DNA from 3 places in the Pseudoflavonifractor sp. MCC625 genome. Region 3 is predicted to be linked to each of the others. Evidence: predicted binding sites of a transcription regulator. Region 3 holds the regulator's gene; each other region holds the start of a gene.
What was found. The regulator LexA, encoded in region 3, represses DNA repair genes until DNA is damaged. The targets are predictions, from matches to a motif close to CNAACANNTGTTNG.
Positions count from the first base shown of each region.

Region 1: a site for LexA is predicted at 4,251-4,264, ahead of dinB (DNA polymerase IV). Genes of this name have one in related genera too.
Region 2: a site for LexA is predicted at 3,528-3,541, ahead of GPK94_RS00335 (putative DNA modification/repair radical SAM protein). Genes of this name have one in related genera too.

Region 1 is NZ_WQOJ01000030.1:236,173-246,793, forward strand. It holds gene GPK94_RS08465 (S1 RNA-binding domain-containing protein) at 1-550, opposite strand, end outside; gene GPK94_RS08470 (DUF951 domain-containing protein) at 760-954, shown strand; gene hisC (histidinol-phosphate transaminase) at 951-2,027, shown strand; gene GPK94_RS08480 (radical SAM protein) at 2,040-2,924, shown strand; gene dinB (DNA polymerase IV) at 2,969-4,195, opposite strand; gene GPK94_RS08490 (nitroreductase family protein) at 4,317-4,835, opposite strand; gene GPK94_RS08495 (IreB family regulatory phosphoprotein) at 4,956-5,204, opposite strand; gene pheT (phenylalanine--tRNA ligase subunit beta) at 5,332-8,016, opposite strand; gene pheS (phenylalanine--tRNA ligase subunit alpha) at 8,097-9,122, opposite strand; gene GPK94_RS08510 (ECF transporter S component) at 9,507-10,133, opposite strand; FMN riboswitch at 10,241-10,375, opposite strand; gene GPK94_RS08515 (SLOG family protein) at 10,562-10,621, shown strand, end outside.
Region 2 is NZ_WQOJ01000004.1:60,444-71,064, forward strand. It holds gene GPK94_RS00315 (hypothetical protein) at 1-92, opposite strand, end outside; gene GPK94_RS00320 (helix-turn-helix transcriptional regulator) at 216-434, shown strand; gene GPK94_RS00325 (zinc dependent phospholipase C family protein) at 477-1,220, shown strand; gene GPK94_RS00330 (TIGR03915 family putative DNA repair protein) at 1,396-2,199, opposite strand; gene GPK94_RS00335 (putative DNA modification/repair radical SAM protein) at 2,218-3,483, opposite strand; gene GPK94_RS00340 (ferritin family protein) at 3,629-4,273, shown strand; lysine riboswitch at 4,424-4,599, shown strand; gene GPK94_RS00345 (transporter substrate-binding domain-containing protein) at 4,727-5,644, shown strand; gene GPK94_RS00350 (amino acid ABC transporter permease) at 5,648-6,523, shown strand; gene GPK94_RS00355 (amino acid ABC transporter ATP-binding protein) at 6,525-7,268, shown strand; gene GPK94_RS00360 (S-layer homology domain-containing protein) at 7,350-9,677, opposite strand; gene GPK94_RS16380 (leucine-rich repeat domain-containing protein) at 9,743-10,321, opposite strand; gene GPK94_RS00370 (O-acetyl-ADP-ribose deacetylase) at 10,595-10,621, opposite strand, start outside.
Region 3 is NZ_WQOJ01000048.1:186,338-196,958, reverse strand. It holds gene GPK94_RS15300 (ABC transporter ATP-binding protein) at 1-1,186, opposite strand, end outside; gene GPK94_RS15295 (MarR family winged helix-turn-helix transcriptional regulator) at 1,208-1,678, opposite strand; gene lexA (transcriptional repressor LexA) at 1,946-2,563, shown strand; gene GPK94_RS15285 (methylated-DNA--[protein]-cysteine S-methyltransferase) at 2,567-3,025, shown strand; gene GPK94_RS15280 (permease of phosphate ABC transporter) at 3,022-3,258, shown strand; gene GPK94_RS15275 (exodeoxyribonuclease III) at 3,262-4,020, shown strand; gene GPK94_RS15270 (YlmH/Sll1252 family protein) at 4,017-4,823, shown strand; gene GPK94_RS15265 (DUF896 domain-containing protein) at 4,866-5,075, shown strand; gene GPK94_RS15260 (uroporphyrinogen decarboxylase family protein) at 5,088-6,326, shown strand; gene GPK94_RS15255 (CarD family transcriptional regulator) at 6,389-6,895, opposite strand; gene GPK94_RS15250 (trypsin-like peptidase domain-containing protein) at 7,203-8,570, opposite strand; gene ytvI (sporulation integral membrane protein YtvI) at 8,650-9,828, opposite strand; gene GPK94_RS15240 (stage II sporulation protein P) at 9,919-10,621, opposite strand, start outside.

The sequences.
Region 1 (10,621 bases), on a different contig from region 3:
GGTCTATGTCCAGCACCACCGCATAGATGGACTGTCCGATGGTAAAGCGCTGTCCCGGATGGGAGATGCGGGAGACTGAGATATTTTCGATGCCGATCATGGAGGTGACCCCGCAGCCCAGGTCCACGAAGGCCCCGAAGGGCTCCAGGTGGGTGACCACGGCGGGGAGTACCATGCCCGGCCGGGCCTGGGTGAGCAGCAGGTCCAGAGCCATGCGCTGGGCTCTGCGCCGGGAGAGGATGGGCCGCCCGCCCGCCTCCGGTATGGAATCCACCAGGAAGGACACCGGCCGCCCGACCCGGGAGAGGATGGCGATGTCCCGGGTGGTCCCCTCCGCGATGCCCAGGGCGGCCTCGGTCCGGGGGATGGTGGCCAGGCGGCCGTTTCCCAGGGAGACCGTCAGGTTGTGTTCGGCGTCACAGAGCAGTGCGGTCCCTTCCAGTACGGTCTTTGTTTCCATGGCACGGCGCAGTCCCTCCGGCGAGGAACAGGCGGCACGGTTCTCTGGCGTGTGCAGGCGATGGCCCTCAGGCAGGAAAAAGCGTGTCAAAACGACCAGATCCTTTCAATATCCAATAGGGGTCTATAGAGCACTATATGCGCCCCGCAACCCGGAATTGACAGAAAAGAACGGGGAATTTATAATAATACCTACGGCTGTGTGGCCGGGAGGCCACGAGAATGGGGCTTGCGTCCGCCCGCCTCATGGGATATAATAATGTAGCGAAGTAAAGTAATAAATGGAGAGGATGAACTGCCATGGATGTACGGGTGGGCGATGTGCTGGAGCTGAAGAAGCAGCACCCCTGTGGAAGCCGGGAATGGCTCGTCCTGCGGGTTGGCATGGATTTCAAGCTGCGCTGCGCCGGCTGCGGACATGAACTGATGCTCCCCCGCAGCAAGGTGGAGAAGAATATCAAAAAAATCAAGCGGAATGAGGGGCCGGAGACATGAAAGAATTTTGGAGCAGCCGCATTCGGGACATGGTCCCCTACACGCCGGGGGAGCAGCCCAAGGACCGGACGTTCATCAAGCTCAACACGAATGAAAATCCCTATCCGCCCGCGCCGCGGGCGCTGGAGGCGGCAAAACAGGCCGTGGGGGAGGGGCTGCGCCTGTACCCCGATCCGGAGGCCGGGCAGCTGCGCGCCGCACTGGCGGCCTATCACGGGGTGAAGGCGGAGCAGATTTTTGTGGGCAACGGCTCGGATGAGGTGCTGGCCTTCTGCTTCCAGGGGCTCTTCGATCCGGCGCGGGCCATTTGCTTTCCGGATATCTCGTACAGCTTTTACCCGGTCTACGCCGGACTCTTTGGAATCCCTTACCGGGAGATCCCCCTGCGGGAGGACTTCACCATCCCGGTAGAGGAATTTTTGGGGAACAACGGCGGCGTGATCCTGCCCAATCCCAACGCCCCTACCGGCATTGCTCTGCCTCTGGCGGAGGTGGAGCGGCTGGCCGCAGGCAATCCCACCGCCGCGGTGGTGGTGGACGAGGCCTACGTGGACTTCGGGACAGAGTCAGCCCTCTCCCTGCTGGGCCGGTATCCCAATCTGCTGGTGGTGCGCACCATGTCCAAATCCCGCTCTCTGGCAGGAATGCGGGTGGGATATGCGGTGGGCAGCCCCAATCTCATCGCTGCCCTCAACTGCGTGAAAAACTCCTTTAACTCCTACACCCTGGACCGGATCGCCCTAGCGGCGGCCCAGGGCTCGGTGGAGGACGAGGCGTATTTCCAGGAAAACCGCCGCCGCATCATGGACACCCGGGAAAAGACGGCCGCCGCTCTGGAGGAGCTGGGCTTCCGGGTCTGTCCCTCCCAGGCCAACTTTCTCTTTGTCTCCCATCCGGAGCGGGGAGGGAAGGAGCTGTTGGACACCCTGCGGGCACAGGGCATCCTGGTCCGCTGGTGGGGTAAGCCCCGCATTGAAGACTATCTGCGGATTACCATCGGCACCGAAGAGGAGATGGAGCAGCTGATCCAGGTCCTGCGTCAGACACTCGGCCGTGACAAAGCACAGAAATAAGGAGGAAATCCCTTGCGTTACGAAGGAAATATCTACCGTCCCCCCGGAGAGTGGCGGAGCTATCTGCTCCAGGTCACCGTGGGGTGCTCCCATAATAAGTGTACCTTTTGCAGCATGTACAAGGACAAGCAGTTCCACATCCGCCCCATGGCCGATATCTTTGAGGACATCGAGATGGCCCGGGCCTACTATAATCGGATGGGCCGGCCGGTCAAGCGGGTCTTTCTGTGCGACGGCGACGCCGTCATTATGCGGACTGAACAGCTGCTGGCCATCCTGAAAAAGCTCTATGATACCTTCCCGGAGCTGGAGCGGGTCACCGCCTACGCCGGTCCCCGCTCGGCCCTGACCAAGACCCCGGAAGAGCTGCGTGCTCTGCGGGAGGCCGGACTGTACCGGGTCTATCTGGGGGTGGAGACCGGCTCGGATGAGCTGCTTCACACCATCAAGAAGGGTGTGGGCGCGCAGGAGATGCTGGAGGCCGGCATCCGCCTGCGGGAGGCAGGCCTGGACCTGTGGGTCATGGTCCTGCTGGGACTGGCCGGTCCCGGGGAGCCCTCCCGCCGGCACATCCTGGCCACGGCGGAGATGATGAACCAGATGAAGCCCCGCCATCTCTCGGCCCTCACCTATATGCCTGAGCCGGGCACCGAGATGGGGGAGCAGGTGGAGCGGGGAGAGTTCCAGCTCATCACCGGGCCCCAGGCCCTGGAGGAGACCCGTCTCCTGCTGGAGCACCTGGACGTGGACCCGCTGCACTTTACCTGCGACCACGCTTCCAACTATCTGCCCCTCAAGGGTGGTCTGCCCGAGGACCGGCAGGCCATGCTCTCGGCCATCGATCTGGCCCTGGAGGACCAGGAGCTGCTGCGTAGCGAATACGGCCGCGGACTGTAATCGATTGAAAAACGCTTCCGGACAAAAGTCCGGAAGCGTTTTTGTCATAGTGGAACCTGGGGATCCGAGGGTGGGGTTTCTCCTGTTACGGAGGAGGCCAGGGAGAGGGCGTCGTGTCCATATTTTCGGCGGACCTGATCCACTGCCCGCTCCAGCCGCTCCAGCCGGTCCCGGCGGGGGAGGGAGTCGGCGGAGAAAAAATCCAGCTGTTCGGCGGCCTCGTCCTCCGGGATCAGGTGCTGGGCCGTGACCGTGAGGGCCCGCACCGGGGCCTCCGCCCGCCAGACACCCCGGAGCAGGGCAAAGGAGGCGTCCAGCAGCTCCCGGGTGACAAAGGTGGGGGCGTTCAGCCGGCTCTGGCGGCAGATGTCCCGGAAGGAGGGGTCCCGGATCGTGATCTGGACGGTGGTACACTTGAGACCCACCTCTCGCAGCCGCCCGGCCACACTGTCGCACAGGAGGGCCAGTCCGGAGCGGAGTTCCTCCCAGCCCACCAGATTGTGGGGGAAGGTGATGCCGTTGCCCACCGACTTGGGGGGCGGCATATCCCGCAGCGGGACCACGGGACTGTGCTCCCGGCCGCTGGCATAGGCGTGAAGGGTCACGCCCTGACGGCCCAGGACCCGCACCAGAGCCTCCCGGTCAAATTGGGCCAGATCCCCGATGGTGTGTACGCCGTACTGCTCCAGGGTCCGGGCGGCGGCCCGGCCCACAAAGATGAGATCGGTGACTGGGAGGGGCCAGAGCAGCGTGCGGAAATTTTCGGGGGAGATGACGGTGGTGGCGTCCGGCTTCCGGTAGTCGCTCCCCATTTTGGCAAAGATCTTGTTGAAGGAGACCCCTGCCGAGAGGGTGAGCCCGGTCTCCCGGCGGACTACGGAGCGGATCTCATCGGCCACCGCCTTTCCGTCGCCGCCAAAGAGGTGGAGGGAGCCCGTCATGTCCAGCCAGCTCTCGTCAATGCTGAAGGGTTCCACCAGATCGGTATAGCGCTCATAGATGGCGTTGACGGCCCGGGAAAAGTGCCGGTATTTCTCCCGGTGGGCAGGGAGGAGGATGAGCTGGGGACATTTGCGCCTGGCCTGCCAGATGGTCTCGGCGGTCCGGACCTGGAAGCGCTTGGCGGGCTCATTTTTGGCCAGGATGATTCCGTGGCGGCTCTCCGGATCGCCGCAGACGGCCACCGGTTTTTCCCGGAGCTCCGGGTGGTCCAGAAGTTCCACCGAGGCGTAGAAGCTATTGAGATCACAGTGCAGAATGACCCGGTCCATGGCGCTCCCCCCTTGTTGTTCTGGATTCTATTATAAGAGATTCCGTGTCCCATGTCAAACGAATGTTCTATAACAAAAAAAGAGATGCCGGTCCCTTTTTGGGGGGACCGGCGTCGGGATTTTAGAACTGGTTGTAGTGGGCCCGCTCCTCAAAGGACTTGCGGGGCTTGGGCTCGCCCACCTCGGCGGGAACGCCCAGGGGGAGAATGGTGCGCACCGTTTTTCCCTCGGGAACGTGGAGGAGGGAAGCGATGGCCGCACAGGCGGCGGGGGCCTTGGTCATGCCGTCCATCCAGACAGTGGCATAGCCCAGGGCGGTGGCAGCCAGGAGCATATTCTCCACGGAGGCGGCATAATCCTCCACCTCAAAGGCCATACCGCAGGGGGCCACCACGTGCTCACTCAGCACCACCAGGATGACGGGAGCCGTCTGGGTGGCGGGGGTGGAGAGGACCTCGGAGATGCGCTTGCGCAGGTCGGGATCGGTGACCACCACAAAGGACGTGGTCTGGCAATTCTGACCGGAGGGGGCCTGGATACCGGCCTCTACGATCTTGCGGACATCGGCGTCTGGCACGGGCTGGTCCAAAAAGGGCGTCCGGTGGCTGTAACGCTTGGCAACAGTTTCAAAGAATTCCATACAATCACCTCATGACAGAAGCGGCAGTGCCGCATTTGGATACATCCATTTTATACCTTTTTTCTGCAAAATGCAAATAAAAATCTCGGAGGGCCCGGTAAAACCGGACCCTCCGTCTGCTTAGCTATTGAGATACTGCTTCACCAGCTCCTGAAGAAGCTCGTCCCGATCCACCTTGCGGATCAGCGCACGGGCGTTGTTATAGTTGGTGATATAAGTGGGATCTTCCGAGAGGATGTAACCCACGATCTGATTGATGGGGTTATATCCTTTTTCCTGCAGAGAATTATAGACAGAGGTCAGAATGTCCTTGATCTCCTGATCCTTCTCATAATTGAGACTGAATCTGCGTGTATAATCCGTATGCATGACAATCACACCTCCTTATGCTTCTGTCCCCTATTTTAACTGAAAAAACGCGGAGTGTAAAGGGGCCAGACCAAAATTCACGAAACATTAAGAAGTAGTTTGTGGAATAGAAGGCGGTTTATTCTGTTCAGCGGAGCACGGCGCCCAGCTCGGTTTCCAGGGCTTTCAGGATGGCGGCCACATCGGCGTCGGCCTCCTCGGCGGTGAGGGAGCGGTCATCGGCACGGAGGACCAGGCTGAAGGCCACCGATTTCTTGCCCTCGTCTACGCCCTTGCCGCGGTAGATATCAAAGAGGGTGACCTCCTTGAGCAGACCCTTGGCGCCCCGACGGATAGAATCTTCCAGCGCGCCTACGGTAACGGCCTCGTCGCACACCACGGCGATGTCACGGGTGACGGCGGGGAACTTGGGCAGGGGCACATACTGGGGATCGGCCCCCTTGGCGGCAAAGAGAGCGGGGAAGGAGAGCTCCGCACAGTAGAGCTCGGCGTCCACCCCGTAGTTCCGGGCGGTGAGGGGATGGATCTGACCCAGCACGCCCACCTCTCGGCCGTCCACCAGGACCCGGGCACAGCGTCCGGGATGGTAGGAGGGGTTATCCGACACGGCCTCATAGGTCACATGCTCGGCCCGGATCGAGGAGAGGAGGGAATCCACCGCACCCTTGAGGGTGTAGAAGTCCATTCCGCCGCCGTAGGCGCCCAGGGAGAGGACCTTGGGCTCGTCGGCCATGCCATCCTCCCGCTGGAAGTAGACCCGGCCCAGCTCATACAGGCGGGCGGACTTGTTGCGGTAGTTGTAGTTGCGGGTCAGGATCTCCAGCATGGAGGGGAGAATGGTGGTGCGCATGATGGAGGTATCCTCGCCCAGGGGGTTGCAGATGCGCATGGAGGCACGGCGGGGATCGTCGGGCGCCCAGCGGATCTTGTCATAGTAGGTGGGGCTGATGAAGGAGTAGGTGATGATCTCGTCATAGCCCAGGCTGCGGCAGGTCTGGCCCAGAGAGCGCTCTAGCTCCTGCTCGGGAGAGTAGCCGCCCCGGGTGGTCTGACCCCGCATGAGGGTGGTGGGGATGTTGTTGTAGCCGTGGAAGCGGGCCACCTCTTCGGCCAGATCGGCCATAGCCTCCACATCGCCGCGCCAGGAGGGGACAGTGACCATGCCGTCCTCCACTCCAAAGTCCAGCTTCTTCAGGATGGAGACCATCTCCTCGCCGGAGATCTCGGTGCCCAGCAGGGCGTTGATCTTGTCGGGCTCCAGGGGGAGAACACGGGGGTGGGGCACATAGTTGAGGATGTCGATGACCCCGTCCAGCACTTCGCCGGCCCCCAGCAGCTCCACCAGCTCACAGGCACGGTCCACGGCGGGGAGGGTGTTCATGGGGTCCAGGCCCTTTTCGAACTTGGCGCTGGCCTCGGTGCGCATGCCCAGGGCCAGAGCGCCCTTGCGGATGCAGGTGCCGTCGAAATTGGCCGACTCGAAGACCACGTCCACCGTGTCGGAGACGATCTCGCTGTTCTCACCGCCCATGATGCCGGCCAGGCCCACGGCGCGATGCTCGTCGGCGATGACCAGGTGATTGGCGTTGAGCTTGCGGACCTGTCCGTCCAGAGTGGTGAGCTCCTCACCCTCGCTGGCCCGGCGGACAATGATCTTGCCGCCCTTCACATAGCGGTAGTCAAAAGCGTGCATGGGCTGGCCGTACTCCAGCATCACATAGTTGGTGATATCCACGATGTTGTTGATGGGACGCACGCCCATGGCGCGCAGCCGCTCCCGCATCCACTTGGGGGAGGGACCGATCTTCACGTTGCGGACCATCCGGGCGGTGTAGCGGGGGCACAGGTCGGGATCGGGGGTCTCCACATCCAGCAGCTCGATCAGATTGCCGGGGCCGCCGCCCTTCACCACGGGGGTGTGGAGGCGCAGGGGCGCGCCGTAAGTGGCGGCAACCTCCCGGGCCAGGCCGATGACGCTGAGGCAGTCGGGGCGGTTGGGGGTGATCTCAAACTCCACCACCGAGTCGTCCAGACCGATGATACCCTTGATATCGTCGCCCGGCTTGCACTCCTCCCGGAGGATGAAGATGCCGTCGGGGATGCAGTGGGGGAACTCCGCCTGCTGCGCGTGGAGATCCTCCAGCGTGCAGATGGAGCCGGACTTGGTGTTGTAGGCCACCAGATCCGCCTCGTGGAGGTTGGGGCAGGCCGTCGTGGTGTCGGCGGTACCCTCGCCCAGATCCAGAGAGACGCGGAAGCTGCCGTCCGGCTGGGTCTCGCACGCCTGCACCTTGGCGCAGATCACCGGGCCAAAGACCTTATGGCCGGCCTGGATGTCCGCCGAGATGGAGGGCTTGTCCGCATCCAGGGGATGGTAGTCGTTCAGGAGGGCAGCGGGGGTGATGGCGGCATAGGGGAAGTCCCGCTCCTCCAGACCCAGCTCAGACAGTCCGCAGAGCATGCCGTTGGAGACCACGCCGCGCAGCTTGCCCTTCTCGATCTTCACGCCGCCGGGCAGGGTGGACTTGTGCCGGGCCACAGGGACCAGGTCGCCCACATGGACGTTCCAGGCACCGGTGACGATCTGAACGGGCTCGGCCTCGCCCACGTCGATCTGGCAGACCCACATATGGTCGCTGTTTTCGTGGCGGGCCATGGACAGCACTTTGCCCACCATCACATTGGAGATCTCTGCGCCCAGGTTCTCGGTGGTCTCCACCTTGGAGCCGGACAGGGTCATGGCCTCTGCAAAATCATGATCGGAGGCGTCGACGGTGACAAACTCGCCGAGCCATTTACGAGATAGATTCATATCTTAAAACTCCCTTATCACATCAGGCTTTTCATCGTGGGGACGGCCTCTGACCGCCCCTGCGGCTGCGGAGGGCCGCCTTAGAACTGCTCCAGGAACCGCACGTCGTTTTCGAAGATGAGGCGCAGGTCGGCGATCTTGAAGCGGCGCATGGCGGTGCGCTCCAGCCCGATGCCGAAGGCCCAGCCGGAGTAGACCTCCGGGTCGATGCCGGCCATCTTCAGGACCTTGGGGTGGATCATACCGGCGCCCAGCATCTCGATCCAGCCCTCGCCCTTACAGGTGGGGCAGCCTACGCCGCCGCACTTGTGGCACTGCACGTCCATCTCACAGGAGGGCTCGGTGAAGGGGAAGTGGTGGGGACGGAAGCGGGTCTTGGTGCCCTTGCCGTAGAGCTGCTCCACCACCGTGTTGAGGGTGCCCTTCAGGTCGGCCATGGTAACGCCCTTGTCGATGACCATGCCCTCCACCTGGTGGAACATGGGGGAGTGGGTGGCGTCCACCTCGTCCTTGCGGTACACCCGGCCGGGGGCAATGATGCGGATGGGCAGCTCCATGGTCTCCATGGCGCGGACCTGCATGGGGGAGGTCTGAGAGCGGAGCATCACCCGGCTGTCCTGGTCAAAATAGAAGGTGTCCGACCAGTCGCGGGAGGGATGGCCCTCCTCGGCGTTGAGCTTGTCAAAGTTGTACTCGGCCAGCTCCACCTCGGGGCCGTCCAGCACGGTGAAGCCCATGCCCACAAAGATATCCTTGAGCTCGTCCAGGGCGATATACATGGGGTGGCGGTGGCCCAGATGGGGGGCCTTGCCGGGAATGGTCACATCCAGGGCCTCGGCGGCCAGACGCTGGTTGAGAGCCTCCTCCTCCAGGGCGGCCTGACGCTCCTCCAGGGCGGCGGTGAGGGCCTCACGGACCTCGTTGGCCATCTGGCCCACCACAGGACGCTCCTCCGCAGAGAGAGATCCCATCATCTTGAGCACGTTGGTGAGCTCACCCTTTTTTCCCAGGTACTTGACCCGCAGGGCATCCAGGTCCTGGGCGCTGCTGGCCTGGGCAAAGGCGGAGAGCGCCTCCTGGCGGATCTGTTCCAGCTTCTCTTTCATATCGTACGCTCCTTTAAGCATTTGTAGACTGTGAGGGGAAGGGCAGCAAAAAAGCCCTCCGCCCCAAGTTATGGGACGAAAGGCCAACCTTCCGCGGTACCACCCGCATTCCCGCGCACTGCGCGGGCACTCTGACCCCGGTAACGGAGGGAAACCGTCCCTGTCTCCAGGGCCGCTCCGGGGCGAACCAAACGGTGGGACGCCAACGTCCGCTTTCAGCCGGTGACGGACGCTCTCTGATGGGTCGAAAACCGTTATTTTCCCCTTCTTTGCATGTAAGATAATATATAGCACGTTTTTGGCTCAATTGCAAGGAGAACTTCCCGCTTTTCCGAAAAAAGGCGAAAAAATCCCGCCGCACCAGCGGTACGGCGGGATGGAAACTTACATACCCTTGTGCAGGATGGGGGAGAGGGACTTGTAGATCAGGAAGCACAGGGCGGCGTCGATGAGGCCCTTGACCAGGGTGAAGGGGGCGTTGAACACGATCAGGCACTCCAGCAGGCTGTTGACCGAGGGACGGATGGCCTGGTACATCCCCAGGATGACGTCGATGGGCATGAAGTTGGAGTAGATGGGATAGGTCACATAGTAGTTGAGGGGGATGGAAAAGAGGGCCATGATGACCGAGCCGATCAGCACGCCGATGAGCGCGCCCTTGCGGGACTTCATCCGGCGGTAGAGGAGTCCGGCGGGGATCACGAAGCTGGCGCCCAGCAGGAAGTTGCACAGCTCACCGGCACCGGCTGTGGAGGTGATCATCAGGTGGATCAGGTTCTTCACCAGGCAGACCACCGTGCCGTAGACCGGGCCAAGGGCGAAAGCGGCCAGCAGAGCGGGCAGCTCAGAAATATCCATCTTGACAAAGCTGGGGATCAGGGGGACCGAGAAGTCCAGGAACATCAGCACAAAGGCGATGGCCGAGAGCATAGCGGTCACGGTGAGGGCACGGACGCGGGTCAGGCTGCGGCGGGGAAAGACGCCGGCGGTGGTGTTCTGGGGGTTGGACATAAAAAAACACTCCTTTTTGCTAGTAACACCTGAAAGCCCATGTCTTTCAGGTATCAAACACAAAACAGGAGGTGCGTGTTTGGAAGTGGGGAACCACTTCCCAGCGGACACATCTTCTCTCATCCAGACTTCGCATCCAAAAGGATACGTCACTGTCGGTCCCGGAGTTACACCGGGTCTGCGCAAGCGCGCTCGCGGACTATACCGCCGATCGGGAATTTCACCCTGCCCTGAAGACATCACATTCAGTTGTTCTGTTTTTATTATAGCAGGACATCTTGAAAATGCAACCCCCAAAATGAGAGAAAGAAAAAGAAACTAATGTTCGATAAATAATTGACTTCCGCAGGGGGATATACTAAAATAACAGGCATGGAGATAGGAAGAAGAGACGATCCATCCGATGTCCGGCAGAAGGGAGAAGAAGAATGGACCGTGACACCACGTGTTGTTTTACCGGGCACCGGCCCGAGAAGCTGCCCTGGCGC
Region 2 (10,621 bases), on a different contig from region 3:
CCAATTGCTATTATTGCAACAGCGCTTATAAATAACAGGGCTCCAATGATAAAAAGAACTGCTCCCAACATATGTACTCGTGACCGATTCATAGATACGTCCTCCTCTGCTTTTCAAGTGATTTTGTGCCTTGTGACCTACATTTTAAGGGAATATCCCTTAAAAGTAAATAAGGGATATTCCCTTAAATCATACTATCCATCGAGGTGATGGATATGTACTCGCGCATTCGCTCGCTCCGGGAGGACGCAGATTTGAAGCAAAAGGAAATGGCGGCCCTGCTCCACCTGCACCAGACAACCTATTCGGACTATGAGCTGGGGAAACTCAATGTCCCGGCACCGGTGCTGGTCCAGCTGGCCAAATTTTATGGCACCAGTGTGGACTATATCCTAGGGCTAACCAACCAAAAAGAACCCTATCCACCGGCATAAACGGGTGGAGATTTCCACTTTCCCGGCGGAAGAGATTGTGCTATGCTAAAAAACAGAGAGAAGCCAGTCTGGAAGGACGGATGTTCCATGCCCAATTATTTTGCACACCTGCTTTTTGGAGCGAAAATGCTCAAACAGCTGCCGGAAGAGGCTGCCGCGCCCATTCGGGCACAGCGGGAGGCCTTTAATCTGGGGTGCCTGGGACCCGACCCGCTGTTTTTTTACCGACCTGTGCTGCCCAACGCAGCCCGCCGGGAGGGCCTGGAGATGCACCATGAGAGCGCGGCCCCGGTGTTTGCCCGCCTGGCCCGGGCACTGGGGAGCGGCATACCCGAGGCGGAGGGATATGCCGCCGGATTCCTGTGTCATTTTGCGCTGGATGCCGCCTGTCACCCCTATGTGAATGCCCGGGCGGCGGAGGGGACGGTGGCTCACCTGGCAGTGGAGGCCGAGCTGGACCGCAGTCTGATGGAGAACCGGGGACTGCCTGCCCGGGGACAGGTCTATCTCCCCCCCATTCGGGAGGAGGCGGTATTTGCCGCGGCGGAGCGGGCCTATCTGTGGGCGGGAGCCGCCGAGGTGCGCCGAGGCTATGCCGCCATGCGGCGGGACAGCCTTATCTTTGCCCGGGGACATGGGACCCGTCTGGGAGTGACGGCCAACCGGATGGTGGCGCTCCTCCCGGGCCTGCCGGAGTCTGGAGGGGGTGATTCTCCCGTCCTCCTATCTGCCGGAGAGGGAGACCTTCTGCCGTGCACTGATCGACATTTTGCAGGGCGAGAGTGAAACCGCCGCGGAGAAATGGCTGGAATTCCGGCGGTATGTCCGGAATGGGGGGCGGCTCTCCCCCTGGTTCCACCGGGATTTTAACGGTAATTTCAAAGGGGAGGAGCAATCCCCGTCCTAACACGCGGACAACGCCGCAGCACCCTTAAAAGTGCTGCGGCGTTGTTTTTTCGATTCAGGTGGGAAGGGAAAGGGGAGGGGGTGAGACCGGCCGGCCGGCGGGAACGGGCTCATCCTCCTGGAATTCCGTCATGGTATTCCAGTAACGCTTTGGCATATGGCTCATACGGCAGCGGGGATTTTCCCGTCCCTCAATGGAGATCGTCGTATAGAACCGCCGCCAGAGGGCCCGGTAGCCCCGCTCTTCCTCTTTGGCCTCCCCCAGGGTGAACTGCTCCAGGGGCAGGATGGCCCAGCTGCCCTTCTGGTGAAAGAGGGCCTCCCGGTGGGTACGGTCGTAGATGAGGAAATCCTCGTCCGGATACCGGGCGCAGAAGTGGGGGCGCAGAAGGGGGAGCACCCGGTTTTTGGGCTCGATCTCCCCAGCCAGGACGCCGTCCAGATCGGAGAAGCGGAGGAAGCCCTTAAACAGGTGCACCTCGTTGCGCAGATAGCGCACCACCTTTTCCAGCGCGGCCACCCGGGGATCGCTCAAATCGTACCCGGCGGCCCGTCCCCGGGCATAGCCGTACCAGATGTAGTTCCACAGCAGCAGTTCCCGTTCCTCCGCGCAGGTGAGAAAGCCCAGGGTGACCAGCTCCCGGGCGGAGGGAGAGATCTTGCGGGCCAGGGAGAGATAGACCTGTCGGGCTTTGGACGGGTCGCTCTTCACCGGCCGTTCGGGGTAGAGGGAGATCCGGGGGTCCTCCGGCGTGGAGAAGGCGGCGGGGGCTTCCTTGTGGCGGTAGCTCTCATAGACACAGGTCAGGAAGCCGGAAAAGCTGCCGTCATAGGTATAGGATACCTGAGTCCAGGACATGACATACACCTCCAGAGATCACGTGACAGGGTCGAAGAGGGAGAGCTGCTCCGGCATGGTCTGGAACAGCATCGGGCGCTCCTGGGCGGCCAGATGGCCCAAAATCCGGTCGGGCCGCACCCGCAGTCCATCCAGCATCTTTCCCCCGCAGGTGAGGAAATACTGGGCCCGCTTCAGCACCACGCCCAGCCGCTTCAGGCCCTCGAAGGAGAGAGGGCCTGCCCGCCGGGCAGTCAGGATCCGCCGGGCGCTCTTCACGCCCACTCCGGGCACTCGGAGGAGGGCCTCATAGTCGGCAGTGCGGACCTCCACCGGAAAAAAGTCCATGTGCCGCAGGGCCCAGGTACACTTGGGGTCCACTCTGGGGTCCAGATTAGGATGAGACTCGTCCAGCAGCTCCTCCGCCCGGAAGTGATAGAAGCGCAGCAGCCAGTCGGCCTGGTAGAGCCGGTGTTCCCGCAGCAGGGGCGGGCGAAAGCTCTGGGGAGCGGGGAGAAGGCGGCTGTTGGACACAGGCATATAGGCCGAGTAAAAGACCCGCTTGAGCTGATAGCGGTCGTACAGACCCTGGGTGAGGGAGAGAATGTGCCGGTCGCTCTCCGGGGTGGCGCCGATGATCATCTGGGTGGACTGGCCGGCCGGGGCAAACCGGGGCGCTCCCCGGTACTGCGTCAGCTCCTGACGGGAGTGGGCAATGGAGTCTCGAATCTGGGCCATGGGGGAGAGGATGGCCGTCTTGGCCTTGTCCGGGGCCAAAAGGGCCAGACTCTGCTCAGAGGGAAGCTCGATGTTCACACTCAGCCGGTCGGAGAGCAGGCCCAGCCGGTGGGTGAGCAGAGGGTCGGCCCCCGGAATGGCCTTGGCATGGATATAGCCGCCAAAGCCGTACTCCCGCCGCAGCAGGGTAAGGGTCTCGATCATGCGCTCGGTGGTATAGTCCGCATCCCGGAGCACGGCCGAGGAGAGAAAGAGCCCCTCAATGTAGTTGCGCCGGTAAAAGCCTATGGTGAGCTCGCACAGCTCCCGGGGCGTAAAGGAGGCCCGGGGCACGTCGTTGGAGCGGCGGTTCACGCAGTATTGACAGTCGTAGGCGCAGACATTGGTCAGGAGCACCTTGAGCAGGGAGATGCACCGTCCGTCCGCCGAAAAGGAGTGACAGCAGCCCGACGCCATGGTACTGCCCAGCTTCCCGGGGCGGCCGCCCCGGCTCAGCCCGCTGGAGGTGCAGGCGGCGTCGTATTTGGCCGCATCGGCCAGGATGGTCAGTTTGTCCATAAGCTCCACAGGAATCCCTCCAAAATAGAACTGATGTACGAACATATTAGCATCGAACAGATGTTTTGTCAATGGAAAAACATGGTGTGTATGGGGGTATGAGGGGCGGAGGGAAGGGGGATACTGGAGGCAGCCTAAACAAGGAGTGGTTACCATGGAATGGACAGACAGTGAGACCAGGCATCATCTGATGCAGGCCTTTTTTATGGAGAGTCAGGCCCACAGCCGCTATGCCTTTGCCGCTCTCCAGGCCGAGCAGGGAGGCCTGGAGGTGGTACGGCGGTGCTTTGCCGCCGCAGCCGCCCAGGAGGAGGTCCATGCCAGGGCCTTTTACCGCCTCCTGGCCCCCTGTGCCGGGCAGATCCTGCCGCTGGAGGGCTGCTGTGCTGTAAGTGGAGGAGGGGGGATTTTAGCTATGCTCCGGGAGGCGGGGCAGAGTGAGCGGGAGGAATTTCAGCGCCCCTATACCCGGTGGGCCGAGGCGGCCCGGGGGGAGGGCTGTCCGGAGGCGGGGGCCCTGTTTGCCGCCGTGGCGGGGGCGGAGGCCCTCCACGGGGAGACCTTTGACCGTCTGGCCCAGGCGCTGGAGGACGGATGCCTCTTTGTGGCAGAGGAACCGGTAGAGTGGGTCTGTCTGGAGTGCGGCCATGTCCTGTGGAGCCGGGGGGCCCCGGCCCGATGTCCCGTGTGTTCCCGGCCCCAGGGATATTTCTGCCGCCGGGAGCACGGACCGTCCGCTGTGGATGGACAACATATCCAAAAAACCGATGCAGAACGGGAGTGTTATGCGTTAAAGTGACAAAGGAACGGGACACTTTCCCAAAAACATACCAATAAATACCGAATTATGGAGAAATGGTGGCAAAAAAGAGAGAAAGAGGGGCTTGACAGAGACAATTTCGGGGTGTAAAATACAGCCCAAGAACCAATTGTCGCGGGGTAACCCCGCTGCAAGGATAGAGGCGCGAAACAGCAAGAGTATCCGGTATCCACGGGCAGAGCACCCCGCCGGAGAAAGGGCGTTTCGCCGAAGGGCCGGACCTTTGCCTGGGGGCCGGTAACCTGGGCCGTTGGGAGAAGATCTCACGGACTGCCACATCATCTGTGTGGAGCGCTATCGTTGAGACAAGAGGGCATCATAAGTTTCGCCGTCTGATGCATTTTGTCGCCATGAACGCTTCCACCAGGAAGGTTCGTGGCGTTTTTTCTTATCCGGAAAAGACGCAAAACAAACTGACTGGAGGAACCAAACATGAGAAAGACTGTCACTGCCCTGTCCCTGAGCGCCGCGCTGGCGCTGACCCTGACCGCCTGCGGCGGCACCCCCACCCAGTCCTCTGCGCCCCAGGGCTCCGCGCCCCAGGCCTCTGCTCCGGTGAGCGCTGCTGCCGGTTCCGGTGTGGAGGACGGTGTCCTCACCGTGGGTATGGAGTGCGCCTACGCTCCCTATAACTGGACCCAGATGGACGACTCCAACGGCGCCGTGCCCATCAAGAACGTCCCCGGCAGCTATGCCAACGGCTATGACGTGATGATTGCCCAGAAGATCTGCGAGGAGAACGGCTGGGAGCTGGAAGTGGTCTCCACTGCCTGGGACTCCCTGACCCCCTCCCTCCAGAGCGGCACCATCGACGTGGCCATCGCCGGTCAGTCCATGACCGCCGACCGGATGGCCCAGGTGGATATGGCCGGTCCCTACTACTATGCGCAGATCGTGTGCCTGACTACCAAGGACAGCACCTACGCCTCCGCCCAGGGCATTGCTGATCTGGCCGGCGGCAAGGGCACTGCTCAGACCGGCACTATCTGGTATGACACCTGTCTGCCCCAGATCCCCGATGCCCAGATCCAGCCCGCCGCGGAGACTGCCCCCGCCATGGTGATGCAGCTCCAGACCGGCACCGTGGACTTTGTGGTCACCGACCTGCCCACCGCCAACGGCGCTGTGGCCAAGGACGAGAACCTGGTGGTCCTTAACTTCGCCGGCACTGAGGGCGACTTCCAGTTCGCCAGCGAGGAGGAGCGGGCCGAGAACGTGAACATCGGCATGTCCGTGGCCAAGGGCAACACCGAGCTGCTGGACGCGATGAACAGCGTGCTCTCCACCATGACCGAGGATGACTTCAACACCATCATGGACCAGGCCATCGCCGTGCAGCCTGAGGTTTAATATATGGAACGTTTTATGCAGCTGGGCCAGGATGTGGCCCTTTTGCTGGGGGCCTATTGGAAACAGTACCTGAGCGGCCTGGGCAACACCCTCGCCCTGGCCATCATCGCCACGGTGATCGGCTGTGTCATCGGTCTGGCCTGCGGCATTCTCAATACAATCCCGTGCAGTCCCCATGATCCCATGCCCAAGCGGGTGCTGCTGCGGCTGGTGCGCATCCTGGTACGGATATATGTAGAGGTATTCCGGGGTACGCCCATGGTGCTCCAGTCGGTGTTCATCTACTATGGTCTGCCCTATTTCTCCAATAACACCATGCGGTTTGACAACATCTGGACCGCGGCCATCCTGATCGTGTCCATCAACACGGGCGCCTATATGGCCGAGTCGGTGCGGGGCGGTATCCTCTCCATTGACCCGGGCCAGACCGAGGGGGCCAAGGCCATCGGCATGACCCATGTGCAGACCATGCTCCACGTGATCCTGCCCCAGGCCTTCCGCAACATCCTGCCCCAGATCGGCAACAACTTCATCATCAACATCAAGGACACCTCCGTGATGTTCATCATCGGATTTACCGAGCTCTTTGCCGCCCACCGGTATATTACTGGCGTGAATCTGATGTACTTCCCCTCCGCTGCCATTGAGATGATCGCCTATCTCACCATGACCCTGATTGCCTCCGCCCTGCTGCGGCTGTTGGAGAAGGTCCTGGACGGCTCGGACAACTATGAGCTGGTGCAGACCGACTCCCTCACCATGACGGCGGGCACCTACAATCATCCCGCCAAGGGCAGCCCCTTTGACGAGCGGAGCAAGGAGCAGCGGGAGCGCGTTGAGCAGGAGCTCAAGTTTGGACGGAACAGGGGGGATCGCTGATATGAGTATGGAAGCCATTCTGGAGGTCAAGCACCTCTCCAAGGCCTTTGGAAAGCATCAGGTGCTCCGGGACATCGACTTTACGGTCCGCCCCGGTGACGTGACCAGCATCATCGGCGCCTCCGGCTCGGGTAAGTCCACCCTGCTGCGGTGCATCAATCTGCTGGAGACCCCCAGCGCCGGAGAGATCCTCTTCCACGGAAAGGATATTACCGGACGGGGTGTGAACGCCCCCGCCTACCGGACCAAGGTGGGCATGGTGTTCCAGTCCTTTAACCTTTTCAACAATATGACCGTGCTGGAGAACTGCATGGTGGGCCAGACCAAGGTGCTCAAGAAGAGCCGGGAAGAGGCCAAGGCCAACGCCATGAAGTACCTCAAGAAGGTGGGCATGGATCCCTATGTCCATGCCAAGCCCCGCCAGATTTCCGGCGGCCAGAAGCAGCGTGTGGCCATTGCCCGTGCCCTGGCGATGGAGCCCGAGGTCCTGCTCTTTGACGAGCCCACCTCCGCCCTGGACCCGGAGATGGTGGGCGAGGTGCTCTCGGTCATGCGGGACCTGGCGGATGAGGGTATGACCATGCTGGTGGTCACCCACGAGATGGCCTTTGCCCGGGACGTGAGCAACCATGTGGTGTTCATGGCCGACGGCGTCATCTGCGAGGAGGGAGAGCCTCAGGAGCTCTTTGCCCATCCCAAGCAGGATCGCACCCGGGAATTCCTCTCCCGCTTTATGGCAAAATAAAGAGAAGAACGAGAAGAGACCGTTACAGATTTCTGTAACGGTCTCTCTTTTTTTATGGGATTTTTCGGATCTAAGTACGCTTTACGGAGCCATATATTCGACAAAGTGCATAAGCATCATGGCCACCTGCGCACGCGTGGCCTTGCCCTGAGGGGCCAGTGTGCTGGAGTCCGTACCGGAGATCAGGCCGGCATCGACCGCCCAGGACATGGCGTCGGATGCCCAGACGCTGACATCCCCGCAATCACGGAAGCCGGAGAGGGCATCCTGGGGGGCAGGGCTGCCTGCATACCGCCAGAGCATTGCGGCCAGCTGCTCCCGGGTGAGGACTGCATCCAGATGGGAGCCATCGGAGATACCATTTGCAGTGGCCCACTGGGCGCCGGCTTCATACCAGGTCGCTCCGGCGGAGGTATCGATACCCTCCAGACGGGCCAGAACGGTGACGATCATGGCCCGATCCATGGGGGCGTCAGGGGAGAAGGTCTCCTTACCGGTGCCGGAGAAGAGCTCCCGGCTGGAGGCAAAGGCGACTGCGTCAGCCCCCCAATAAGAGGTGTCTACGTCAAGGAAATGCTTGCTGTTCTCTACGATTTTGACGGTATCACCATTGGTGAGGGCCACAGCCACGCCGGCCTCAGTGGTCAGGCTGCGCTTGATGATTTCCTCCGTGCCGTCGGATTTTACCAGCACAGCAACGGTACCGGCCGTGACATTGGATACCGGGATTTCCACCGGGACAGCGCCATTGCCGGGCAGCTTTACGGTAACGGCAGGGGCCTGCTCCCGGTCGGAGGTCGCGGACAGGGCGGGCATGGGGAGCGGCACAGCTTCATTCTGGGCCTCCACGGCCTTGGCAGAGAGTGTCACTTCGCTCTTTACCATACCATCCGCATGGACGGATGTAGCGGAGGAGGAACCGTCCGCATGTTTTACGGTGGTGGAGCTGGAGCCGTCCGGCTGAACAATGACCTGAGTCTTGGTTCCGGCAGTGTCGGTGGTTGTGGTGGTGACCTTGCCATCCTTGGTGGTCTCGACCACTTCCTTAGAGCCGTCCGGCTTCTTGGTGGTTTCCGTGACAGTACCGTCGGGGCTGGTCACAGTGGTTGTGGTGGAACCGTCCGGGTTTGTTGTGATCTGAGTTTTGTCGCCGGAGCTACTGGAGGACCCGCCGCCGGAGGGGGGCGTGACCAGCTCACCCCGGACCTCCGGATAGAGGAACTGGTCGGCAGAGATCAAGAAGTGATCGATCTGCGCAAGATCTTCCTGTTTTACGGTAAAGCAGTAGGAGCCATCCTCCTGCTTCTTGCCGGAAGCAAGTATATTTTCAAACTCATCCCGAAGGTCCACAAAGGAGATGGTCTCTCCGGGAATGGAGAGGTGCACCGGACGGGAAGTGATGCTTCCGTTTTCTGCGGTACCGGAGTCAAACTGAATGATATCATCCACCTGGAAGGCCGAAGCATCGCCGGCAAACAGGTGGAAGGAAAGGGTGTCCCGCTGAATGGTCTCGGGCGCGTCACTGCCAGTGCGAAGATACTCGACCACGGGGGTAATATACTGTGCGCCGGAGAAAGGCGCTTCCTGGGTCAAAGCCACCTGGAAGGAGATGGTGTTGCCATCAACGGTGATGTTCTGTGCCTCTAGACCCTCGACGGGAGCATCATAGGCCTTTCCGGCGACAAAGAACTGGATGGAGGAGACTTCGGAAAGTTCCACCGGGTCACCGGAAGTGGCGTTCAGGCGGATGGTCAGGGGCGCGGAGGCCTCTGCACCGGCAGCGGTATCAATGATGGAGAAGGAGGAATTGCCCTCCCAGGACAGTTCAGCCTGGTAGAGTGGATCCTGCCGCAGCTCCACCGGCAGATAGAGGGTGTAGACAAAGGGGAGTGTTTCGGTAAAAGTCTCAAAGTCCATGGCAGTCACCGCATAGGTGAGACAAAGATCTCCCTGCTCCCGCAGAGCGCTGCCATAGGTGCGGTTTTCAAAGGTAAAGGTTGCCTGGTCGGGAATCGGATACCCGTCGTCATCGGTCTGAAAATCGACACTCACACCCTCCACCGCCTGGTCCATCTCGGCCTCTATCGTGGGGGAGATGCTCCAATCGGAGGGCTCCCGGTAGAGTGCATCGATGCCGGTGACAGCAGGCACCGTGAGGGTTACATCACCGCCTGAAGGCTGAGCCTGGACCACCGCCGGCTCCCAGTCGGGAAGGGACTGGTTGTTGGCCTCAATGCGGCAGGCATCCCCTGCCATGATTCCGTCCAGATAGGAGGAGATGGCGGTGAGATCGGTGATGTGATTGGCGTTGAGCTTGATATAGTTCAGATTTTGCAGTCCGGCAAGGGCAGCCATATCCTCGTTCACCAGATCATTGCTCTCGATGCTGATATACTCCAGGGCAGTCATACCGGCCAGAGCATCGATAGGAAGGTGAGCCGCGCCTCGGTTGGCGTAGTGGAGATCAAACCAGTTTACCTGATCCAGCGTGGAGAGGGGCGTAATGTCGCGTAGATGAGGTTGTTGTACAGATTCAGATGCTCCAGACCAGTGAGTCCGCTGAGGGGCGCAAGATCGGTGATGTTATTTCGGTCCAGCTCCAGATAGGTCAGGTTCTCCAGCCCGGCCAGGGGGGACAGATCGGTAATGGAGTTTTCACTCAGATCCAGGCTCTTCAGGTTGACGGCGTATTGCATTCCCTCCAGGCTGTGGATACCGTGACTGGGGTTGAGAGAGACAGGGTCTTGTTCCAGGTAATCCAAATTGTCGGAGCAGAGGCCCTTCAGGTCAAAGAGTGCATCGTCTTCTGCGGCGTCGATTTCAGCGGCGTCGCTGCCCACCAGTTGTTTCATATCTTCCGCAGAAATGGGGGCGTCGTCCGCGCGGGGCGCCTCCTCGGTACTCAGGGTCTGGTTGATGACGGCCCGAAGCACAGGGTCCGGTACCACATCACTGAGCGCATCCGCTTCCGCGGCGGCGGCCGGTGCGGCTAGTCCCAAAATCAGAGCCGTACAAGTAACAATAGGAACGATTTTTTTATAAGATGTATCCACAGTCCTGCCTCCATTTCGTAGATTGGTTCTGGAAACCTATTATAAGCGTTTGGAAGTATGACGGTCAATTAAGGAACAGCTTGTTTTATAAATACAATAATTCACGTTTTTGCTATTACTATTTTGAATAAAGTAACATCTGAAGCTATGAGTAGAAAGCGCTGGATCGGTAAAATAGACCATAGAAAAGCACCCCCTGTGTAGGTAAAAACTACATCAGGGGGTGCTTGTATTTTGCAGGACTGCAATTCACCGGAAGGGGCAATTTGAGGGTCAAAAGGAGGCGGAGTCCAGCGCCCG
Region 3 (10,621 bases):
TCAGGTTGACCAGAGAGGACTTGCCGGTACCGGTGCCGCCCACGATGGCCAGGAACTCACCCGGCTTTACCTGGAAGTTCAGGTCCTCCAGTACGTCGTCGCCCGAGCCCTGAGCCTGATACTTGAAGGAGACGTTGCGGAACTCCACCTCGCCCCGGGGAGCCTCCAGATAGAGGTCCCGCTCTTCCGCCTTGGGCACATAGCCCGCAGGCAGAGGCCGCCGGGCGCCGTCCCGGATGGAGGGGCGGGTCTCCAGCACCTCGTCGATGCGCCGGGCGCAGGCGATGGCGCGGGAGAGCTGGAGCAGACTCATGGAGAGCATCATGACGCTCATCAGGATCTGGAAGATGTAGGTGATAAAGGAGCTCAGATCGCCGATGAGCATGGTGCCGCCCATGACCTGGCCGCCGCCGATGTAGAGCACGGCGGTGGTGGCCGCGTTCATGCTCAGAGTCATGATGGGCAGGATGAGGACCACGGTCATATCCACTTTCATGGTGGCGGCCGTCAGCTCGTCATTGGATTTCTTGAACTTGGCCTTCTCATGGACCTGCCGCACGAAGGCCTTCACCACCCGGATGGCCACCAGGTTCTCCTGGGTGGTGTTGTTGAGGGCGTCGATGCGCCGCTGCATGCGGTCAAAGAGCTTGCTGCACGTGCGCATGAGCAGGCCGATGGCCAGCGCCATCAGCGGAATGATGACCGCCATGACCAGGGTAAGCTGGGCATTGATGGTGATAGCCACCGCGAGAGCGGCCACCAGCATCACCACGGCCCGCACCAGCATCCGCAGGGCCATAGCCACCATCATCTGAATGGCGTTGACGTCGTTGGTGGTGCGGGTGATGAGGGAGGCCGAGGAGAAGCGGTCAATGTCGGCAAAGGAAAATTCCTGGATCTGATTGAAGAGGCCACGGCGCAGATTGGCGCCAAAACCCTGGGCGCTGATTGCGGCGAATTTGGCGCAGAACATGCCGCAGGTCATGCTGAACATGGCCAGGATCAGCATACCCAGGCCGGTCTGAAGAATGTAGGCCAGATCCTGATTGACAATGCCTACATCCACGATGGCGGCCATGAGCCGGGGGAGAGCCAGTTCGCAGGCCACCTCCAGGATCGCCATCAGCGGGGTGAGTATGGCGTATTTCTTGTACTCACCCAGGTATGGAAGCAGTTTTCGAAACATACCTTCTTGTTCCATCCTTTCCTAACAGAAGTCATCCGGGCCTTGAAAATCACTGCCGCGGAGGTTGCGGAGCATCCGGCGGTGGTAGCTGTTGAGCTGCTCCTGTTCTTCGGGGGAGAACCCGTCGAACATCTGCTCATCCACCTGCCCCAGGATCGTAAAGCACTGCTCAACGGCCCGGCTCCCCTTTGGGGTGATCGCGATCCGCTTGCACCGCTGGTCGGAGGGGTCTCCCCTCTTTTCCACATATCCGCTCCGCTCCAGGGATTTGAGGGACATGGCCACGGTGGCCGGCGTGACGTGCAGGGCATCGGCCAATTCTTTCTGAGAGGCCAGCTTCCCCTGCTCGCTCCAGTGGCGGATCAGAAAGAGCATGGGAGGAGAACCCAGATCCTCCAGACCGCCGGCGTTGAGCTGTGCCTGAGCCCGTTTCTGATGGGCCCGGTGCAGGGCGTGAAACAGGATACCAGGCATTTTACAGTTGGGTTTCAATCGAGATCACCTCCCGTCCGGTGAAAGAGTCCCAGATCATCAGCATACTAATGATTAGGGGGCTTACTTATTTTACGGAGGCAAAATCGATTTGTCAACCAAAAAATTGTAAAAATTTTATGACAACCAAAGGGCTGCCAAAACCGAGACGCTTAGAACGCACGTTTGCGTTTTGGGTGGGGGTATGATAAAATAGCACCAGATAAGGATTTAGGTTCTCCCCGCATCGGTGCGGGGAGCAGTCGAATAGAACAGGAGGGACCTGCCATGAAGGCGCTTTCCCCCAAGCAACAGCAGATTTATGAATTTATCATCGCCTTCCAGGCCGAGCACGGGTATCCCCCATCGGTGCGGGAGATCGGCGAAGAAGTGGGACTCAAGTCCCCCTCCACCGTCCACTTCCACCTGAAGGGACTGGAAGGGGCGGGACTCATCACGAAGGCCGAGGGCAAGACCCGGGCCATCACCGTGGTAGGTGCGCCCGCCCATCCGGTCCTGGAGGAGCTGGATCCCCGGCCCGACCGGGTGCCCGTGGTGGGCAATGTGGCGGCCGGCGCGCCCATTCTGGCCGAGGAGTGCGTGGAGGACTATCTCACCTTTGATACCGGCGGCCGCGCCGGGGAGTATTTTGCCCTGCGGGTGCGGGGAGAATCCATGCTCCGTGCGGGCATCCTCCCCGGGGACCTGGTGGTGGTCCACCGGCAGCAGGAGTGCCGCAGCGGCGAGATCGTAGTGGCCCTCTTTGAGGATGAGGCCACGGTCAAGACCCTCCGCCGGAAGGATGGAAAGACCTGGCTCATGCCGGAGAACCCGGACTACGAGCCCATTGATGGCACCTTTGCCCAGATCCTGGGGAAAGTAGTGGCCGTGGTGCGGCGGTATTAAGCCATGGAATTCCTGGTGTTTGATACGCCGTTGGGGCAGATGGCCCTGGCGGAGGAGGAAGGCGCGCTGACTCGCCTCTTCCTCCCCGGAGAGGGGATCCCACGCCTGGTCAGCCGGGAGACGCCCCTGCTCTCGAAGGGCCGTGACGAGATTCTGGCCTATCTGTGGGGGGAGCGGCACTCCTTTGACCTGCCCCTGGACCCCATGGGAACCCCCTTTCAGCAGGCCGTCTGGGCCGAGCTGAGGCGCATCCCCTACGGCGAGACCCGCTCCTATGCCCAGGTGGCCGCCGGGATCGGAAAGCCCAAGGCGGTGCGGGCCGTTGGGCAGGCCAATCACCGCAATCCCCTGCCCATTTTTATCCCCTGCCACCGAGTAATCGGTGCATCGGGGAAGCTCACCGGCTACGGCGGGGGGCTGGACCTGAAAGAAAAACTACTGGAACTGGAGGGAGCACGATGAAACGTCTGCTGGAAGCCGGAAATGCCTGTATTGCCGAGATGGACTGGAGAGACATGGCCCTGGTCAAGTTCTGCCTGTGCGCCATGGGAATGCTGCTGGGCCTGGCCGTTCCCAAGCGGGGGCGCAAGTGGGCCGCGCTGGGGGCGGCGGTCCTCTTTGTGGCCACCTATATTCCCCTGGTGCTGCGTTTTCTGCCCCACCTGGGCCGTGCCCTGAGCGGGCGGGAGGACTGATCTTTGAAACTGATTTCCTGGAACGTCAACGGACTGCGCGCCTGCCTGGGCAAGGGCTTTCTGGACTTTTTCCACCAGGCGGACGCGGATGTGGTCTGCCTGCAGGAGACCAAGCTCCAGCCCCATCAGATCGAGCTGGAGCTGCCCGGCTACCATCAGTACTGGAACTCGGCGGAGAAAAAGGGCTATTCCGGTACCGCCGTGTTTACCCGGAAGGAGCCGCTTTCTGTCACCTACGGCATCGGCATGCCGGAGCACGACACGGAGGGGCGGGTCATCACCGCCGAGTATGAGGACTTCTTCCTGGTGTGCTGCTATACCCCCAACGCCCAGCGGGAGCTGACCCGCCTTGCCTACCGCATGGAGTGGGAGGACGCCTTCCGCGCCTATCTGAAGGGATTGGACGGGCAAAAGCCGGTCATCCTCTGCGGGGACCTGAATGTGGCCCATCAGGACATCGACCTGAAAAACTTCAAATCCAACCGGGGCAACGCCGGTTTTACCGATGAGGAGCGGGGTAAGATGACCGAGCTGCTCTCCGCCGGCTTCACCGATACCTTCCGCTGGCTCTATCCCGAGGTGACGGGGGCCTACTCCTGGTGGTCCTATATGTACCACGCCCGGGAAAAGAACGCGGGTTGGAGAATCGACTATTTTATCGTCTCCGACCGCCTGCGGGAGCGGATCGCCGACAGCCGCATCCTGCCCGAGGTGATGGGCAGCGACCACTGCCCCGTGGAGCTGGAGCTGAGAGAGCCATGACCAAAACCGAACAACTGGACAAGCTGGCCCGGGACGGGGAGGAGCGGCTCCTCCTGGCCCGGGCCCTGGACAAGCTGGAGACCGCCCGGCGCAAGAACATCCCGGCGGCCACCGGCTTTTTATCCCCAGCGGAGCGGGTCAGTGTGGAAAACCTGATCGCGGCCAACGGCCATCCCCCTCACCTGTTCTTCGGCGGGTACCCGGGGGCGGAGCGGACCATCTGTCTCTTCCTCCCCGACTGGCAGGAGCCGGAGGATGCCCTGACCCTGGCCATGGCGGATGAGGGGCCGGTGAAGGCCTTGCGCTGTACCTATAACGCCGACGGAGGGATTACCCACCGGGACATCCTGGGGGCCATCCTGGGCCAGGGGATCACCCGGGAGAAGGTGGGCGACCTGTTGGTGGGACCGGAGAGCTGTGATGTGCTGGTGCTGGAAGAGCTGGCGGACTACCTGCTCCTCCATCTGGACAGCGCCGGACGGACCCGCCTCAAGACGGGACCCATTTCCCTCTCCCAGATTTCTCCGCCGGAGGTGCGCATCAAGACCATCCGGGACACGGTGGCCACCCCCCGGCTGGACGCCCTGGTGGCCTGCGCCTTTTCCACCTCCCGGAGCAAGGCGGCGGACTTTATCTCCGCGGGGCGGGTACAGCTCAACCACCGGGAGTGCACCAAGGCCGACAAGGCGGTGGAAGAAGGGGACGTGCTCTCCTGCCGGGGACTGGGCAAGGCCGCCGTCCGGGAGCTGGGCGGCCGTTCCAAAAAAGGCCGGATCATGGTGGTGCTGGAGCGCTATCTGTAATCCCCTCCCCCCAACCCAACGAAGAAAGGAACATCCCTTATGATTACACAAGCGCAGATCGACCGGATCAATGAGCTGGCCCGTAAGGCGAAGACGCCGGAGGGCCTCACCCCCGCGGAGGTGGAGGAGCGGGACATCCTCCGCCGGGCCTATATCGCCTCGGTGCGGGCCAACCTGGTGGGCCAGCTGGAGAATACCTATATCGTAGAGCCCGATGGCACCAAGCACCGGGTCACACACAAGGACGACTGAGAGGAGCACCCCATGGTATTGACAACGGAAAATAACCTGGAACAGCGCATCGCCCGGGTGGATGCGGCCGTCGCCCTGCGGGAGGGCGACCGGGTCCCCATGGCCCCTAAGATTGGCATGGCCTACGCCCAGACCGCCGGCATTGACCGGTATGAGGCGCTCAACGACGCCCGTCTTCTCCGGCCTGGTGTGGAGAAATTTTTGCAGACCTATCCCTGCGACCTGTTCTGGGCCGGCTCGGGCTACCCCATCCCCATGATGGAGACCCTAGGGACTACCGCCATCCGCTGGCCGGGCGCCACCTGCGGCGTGCCCCTGAACCAGGGTTTCCAGATCGTAGACGGCACCTATATGGAGGAGGACGAGTACGACGAGTTCCTCCGGGACCCCTCTCACTTCTGCATGACCAAGGTCTTTCCCCGCAAGCACAAGAAGCTGGCGGGGCTGGCCAAGCTGAACTTCCACGAGGTGGTGGAGTTCGGTCACTATGCATCCATGGCGGCCTTTGCCGATCCGGAGGTCCGGCAGGCCCTTCTGACCCTCATGTTCGCCGGAGAGCAGGCGGTGGAGTGGCAGCGGAACTCCGCCCTCCTGCGGGAGACCGCCCTGGCCTGTCAGACCCCTCTGGGTGCGCTGGCGGGGCAGAACGCCCCCTATGACATGCTGGCCGACAACATCCGGGGCTTTTTGAATGTGCCCATGGACCTCTATGAGATCCCGGAGAAGGTGACGGCGGCCATCGACATCATGACGGAGTACGCCCTGCAGAACGTGCGCCGCCTGAAGAACACCGGCTCCAAGTACTGCTTTATGCCCCTCCACGGCGGCACGGACGACTTCATGAGTTTGGAGGATTACCGCACCTTCTACTGGCCCTCCCTGCGGCGGGTGATGGAGGAGATCATCGACTGCGGCATGATCCCCTATGTGTTCTGCGAGGGCAAGTATGACACCCGCCTGGAAGTCCTGCGGGAGGTCCCCCGGGGCAAGGTCATCTACATGTTCGAGCAGGTGGACATCGCCCGGGCCAAGGCAGTGCTGGGCGACACCGCCTGCATCTGCGGCAACCTCCCCACCTCCCTCCTGCTCTACGGCAAGCCCCACGAGGTGGTGGACGAGACCCGGCGCCTGCTGGACACCTGCGCCTCCGGCGGCGGCTTCCTGATGGACTGCTCCATCGTGCTGGACCACTACAAAGAGGAGAATCTGGAGGCGTGGTTTGATACCACCCTCCAGTATGGGCGCTATTGAGCCCGGAACAAAAAAGCCCCGCTCTCGTTTTCGAGAGCGGGGCTTTCTGCATGTGCGGCGGATCAGGAGGCGCTGGCCAGCACCTCGCGGATATAGGACGGGACCTCTTCCCGTTCCAAATCCAGGGCGACGCACAGCTCACCGTAGAGCTGATCTTCAGCCAGACGGAGATAGCGCTCATCCAGCTTGCCGGGCTTACGCCCGTTGTCGGTGGCCGAGCGGTTTTTCTCATGAATGCTCTTGATGAGGCGGAGGAGCTCCACACAGTCGGAGGTCTGATAGGCATCCTGATAATAGCGGGACAGAGCGGGGAGACTGGTGATGCGGATGGCCTCAGTCTCGATGGAGGGAATGCTGCGCACCAGTTCCTCGGCCTGTCCCCGGGTCAGCACAGGGCGCAGCGCGACCTTGGTGTCCACAGGGATGATGATGGTCTCGGTGGTATAGAGCGGCTTGAGCGTGTAATAGAGCCGCTCAGGGGCCTCTCCATTGCCGGGCCTTGTGGCGATCTCCCGGACACGGCAGACGCCGTTCCGGCCGTACACAAGCAACGATCCAACGGGATACATGAGTTGGCCTCCTCTTCTATTAATATCATATAGTATACCACAGAATGGAGATACTTTTCTATATTAAATGAAGAAAAAATAAAAATATAAAAACTTTTTATTTTTATAATGACGGAAAATAAGTCATATACAGCATAATATACACAAAAATAAGATAGAAATAAAAATAGAACAGATCATAAAAAAGAAAACTTTTTCTGCGGAAAAGCATGCGGCACAGGGGACACCGCAGAATAGAACAGGCGGCCCGGTCTGCTGCTTTGACCGGACCGCCTGACTTGAGAAAGAGGGGAAATATCCAGTTGGATCAATAGCCGAAACCGAAGGGCCAATTGTAGTAGCCGTTGTTCTGCTGGGACTGCTGTTGCTGCTGAGAGGCCTCCAGCTTCTCCTGGCTGAGCTCTTCCTGCAGGTCGCTCAGGGCGTTCTGCCGCTCCTGGTTGTCCTCATCCAGGACCACGGAGAGGTCCTGCTTCTCCCCGTCGCGGTAAATGGTGAAGGTGACGGTATCGCCGGCCTTTTTATCCCGCACGGCGTCCTTCAGCGCGGTGCTGGAATCCACCTCCGTGCCGTCCACAGCGCAGATGATGTCACCCTTCTGGATGCCGGCCTTCTCAGCGCAGGAGCCCTCGAGGACGGCCTCCACCGAAGCACCGGCGGGCACGCCGTACTTGGTGGCGTAGTCGGGCACATCGGTCATCAGGATGCCCACATTGGGCTTTCCGGTGACATAGCCGTGCTCAATGATGTCGGTGATCATGCTGCGCACGTCATTGATGGGGATCGCAAAGCCCAGACCCTCGATGCTGGCCTCCGAGGAGTCGCCGTTGCTGGAGAGCTTAGCGGAGGTGATGCCCACCACTTCTCCGTAGGCGTTGAAGAGGGGGCCGCCGGAGTTACCGGAGTTGATGGCGGTGTTGGTCTGGAGCATATTCATGGTCTGCCCCTCGCTGGTGGTGACCGAGCGGTCCTTGGCCGAGACCAGGCCGTCGGTGAGGGACCAGGTCAGCTCACCCAGGGGGTTGCCGATGGTGTAGACCGGCTCACCCACCACCAGGGAGTCGGAATCGCCCAGGGTGAGCGCGTGGAGGCCGGTGGCCTCGATCTTGAGCACGGCCACATCGTTCTCGGCCTCGCCGCCCACCAGCTTGGCGTCATAGGTCTGGCCGTCCACAAAGGCGACCTTGATGGAGGTGGCGTCCTTGATGACGTGGTAGTTGGTGACGATATAGCCGTCCGAGGAGATCACGAAGCCGGAACCGGCGGCGGCGCCCTGCACCACATAGCCGTAGACATTGGTGTTGACCTCAGTGGTGATACCCACACAGGCATCCACATTGGCGGCATAGAGCTGGGCGGGGGTCATGGCCTCGCCCGACTTGACGCTGGTGGTATCTACATTGACGGTGGGGTGATTCCCGCCCTCATAGAGGACGGTATTGTTGGAAGAGCGGGAGATGTACCAGGCGCTTCCGCCGCCCACCAGACCGCCGACCAGGGCGCAGCACAGGCCGAGGGCCACGACTTTGCCGGCCATGCCGCCTTTCTTGCGGGGCGGCTTGGGGGGCTGGGAGCCGGTATCCCAGGGGTCGCTGTGTACGTGGAACTGGGTGGTCTCTATGGGATTGGTATCCGGTCCATCGGACTGGGGACGAAATTCCTGATTGTCAAACATAACACTCGCTCCTTTTGAGGGTTCTCTCTTGAACTGCTCTTAGGATACCCACAAAATATGTCCAAAGCGTGAAGAAACTTTACACGTTTTTTGAATTCGTATCCCCGCCTGGACGGTGCTTCAAAAAGGCGGAGAGATCAGCGGCTGCCAGGCGGATGTCCTCCAGCACGGGGTTAAAAATCCCCAGCCGGCAGATGTTGAGTACCACCATACAGACCACCGGGCCCAGGATCATCCCCAGCACGCCGGCCAGCTGCATGCCCACATAGATGCTGATCAGGGAGACCACGGGGGGAAGCCCGGTCTGATCGCCCACCACCTTGGGCTCTCCTACCCGGCGGAAGAGCGCGATCAGGCCCCAGATTACCATGAGCTCAATGGACTCCCGGAGATTCCCCAGGGCCAGGTCCACCACCGCCCAGGGCACCATGACGGTGCCCGCGCCGATGATGGGGATAAAGTCCATAATGGCCAGAAGAAAGGCCAGCAGCAGCGTATAGGGCTGTCCAATGATGGTAAAGCCCGCCAGCAGGATGAAAAAGACCCCCACCGAGAGGATGAACTCGGCCTTCACATAGCCGCCGAAGGCGGAGAGGGCGGCCTGCCGCACCTCCTGCAAAAAGTGGCGGGAACGGCCGGTAAAGCGCTTGGAGACCAGATAGCGGATGTGGGGATAGTCGGCCGTCAGGTAATAGGAGCCCATCAAAAAGACCACGGTGCCCACTGCAAAGGAGGGGACCTGCTTGGCGATCCGGGTGGCATAGGCCGCCGAGCTGCCCAGGGCGGTGGTCACAGCTCCCTGGAGCCAGGTAAAGAGGCTCTCCAGATAGGCATCGCTGGCGGTACGGATATCGGCCGGAATCAGGGACATAAAGCGGGAGAAGGCGTGATCCAGAGAGGAGAGCGCCTCCTGAAGCGCGGTGGAGATGGAGCTCCAGTCCTCATAGAGGGAGATAATCTCCTGGGCGATGTTCCAGATAAAGGCCACCAGTACTCCCCCCGCCACCGCCAGGATCAGAAGAATGAGTACCAGGGAGAGAAATTTACGGGAGATCCCCAGCCGCCGCTGGATTCCCCGCACCAGGGGATTGAGGAGCCAGGCCACCACAAAGGCCAGTACAAAGGGCATAAAGAGGGACAGCAGGGCCGGCCCTGCCAGGGCCAGCGCGGCCAGTACAAGCAGGGTGAGCAATAGCCGGATGCCAAGGCGCATCCAGAGCCGGCCCCGCTCCCGCCAGGAGAGTTCCTGATCTTCCATGGAAAGACCTCCCATTTCTGTTGGTGTATATGAGAGCAGTATAGCATGGATTCGGCGAAGAAAGGGGAGGAATCTGTAAATTTTTTTGCGTCAGCTGCCGGAGGGAGTGAGATTCAGAAAGACCTGGCCTGCGGCCCGGGCAAAGCAGCGGGCGCCATTGAGGGCCTCTTGCAAGGTATTGCCATGGGTACCCACCTCCACCAACAGGGAGCCGGGAGTCAGATTTTGGTTGTAGACCGAGCTGCGCAGGGTCATGGGACGGGCCAGCGTGGGATAGAGGGTGTCCATGCTCCGCTGGATGCGGGCGGCAAGGGCCAGATTTTCCATCCAGTTGGGGTGAGTGGAGCCGCTGCCCAGCACCAGCATGACCTGAGCGGTCTTGACGCCGTCCACCTTGGTCACGGCCTTGTACACCGTGTTGTCGCTTCCCACCAGAGCGTCCCGGTGGACGTCCAGCACCAGCTGGATGGAGGGATACTGGGCGAGATAGTTCTGGATGGCGGCCCCCGAGCGGGAATAGGCCCCATTGTAGGCGGGATAGTCATAGACGCCCTTGTCGTGGAGCACGGAAAGGCCCATTTCGGTAAAGACCCGCTCCATCTCATTTCCCACCCGGATCATATTGTAGTTTTCGTCCAGGGTACGGGAATTCTGGTCACTGGGGGTGTAGACGTCGCTGCCGTCCGGAGTGTAGGCCTCGGTGGCATGGGTATGTATGATGAGGATTTGGGGACCCTCCTGGGGAAGCTGGGCTTTGATGGGGGCGGAGGCGGCCGCAGCCAGATCAACGGAC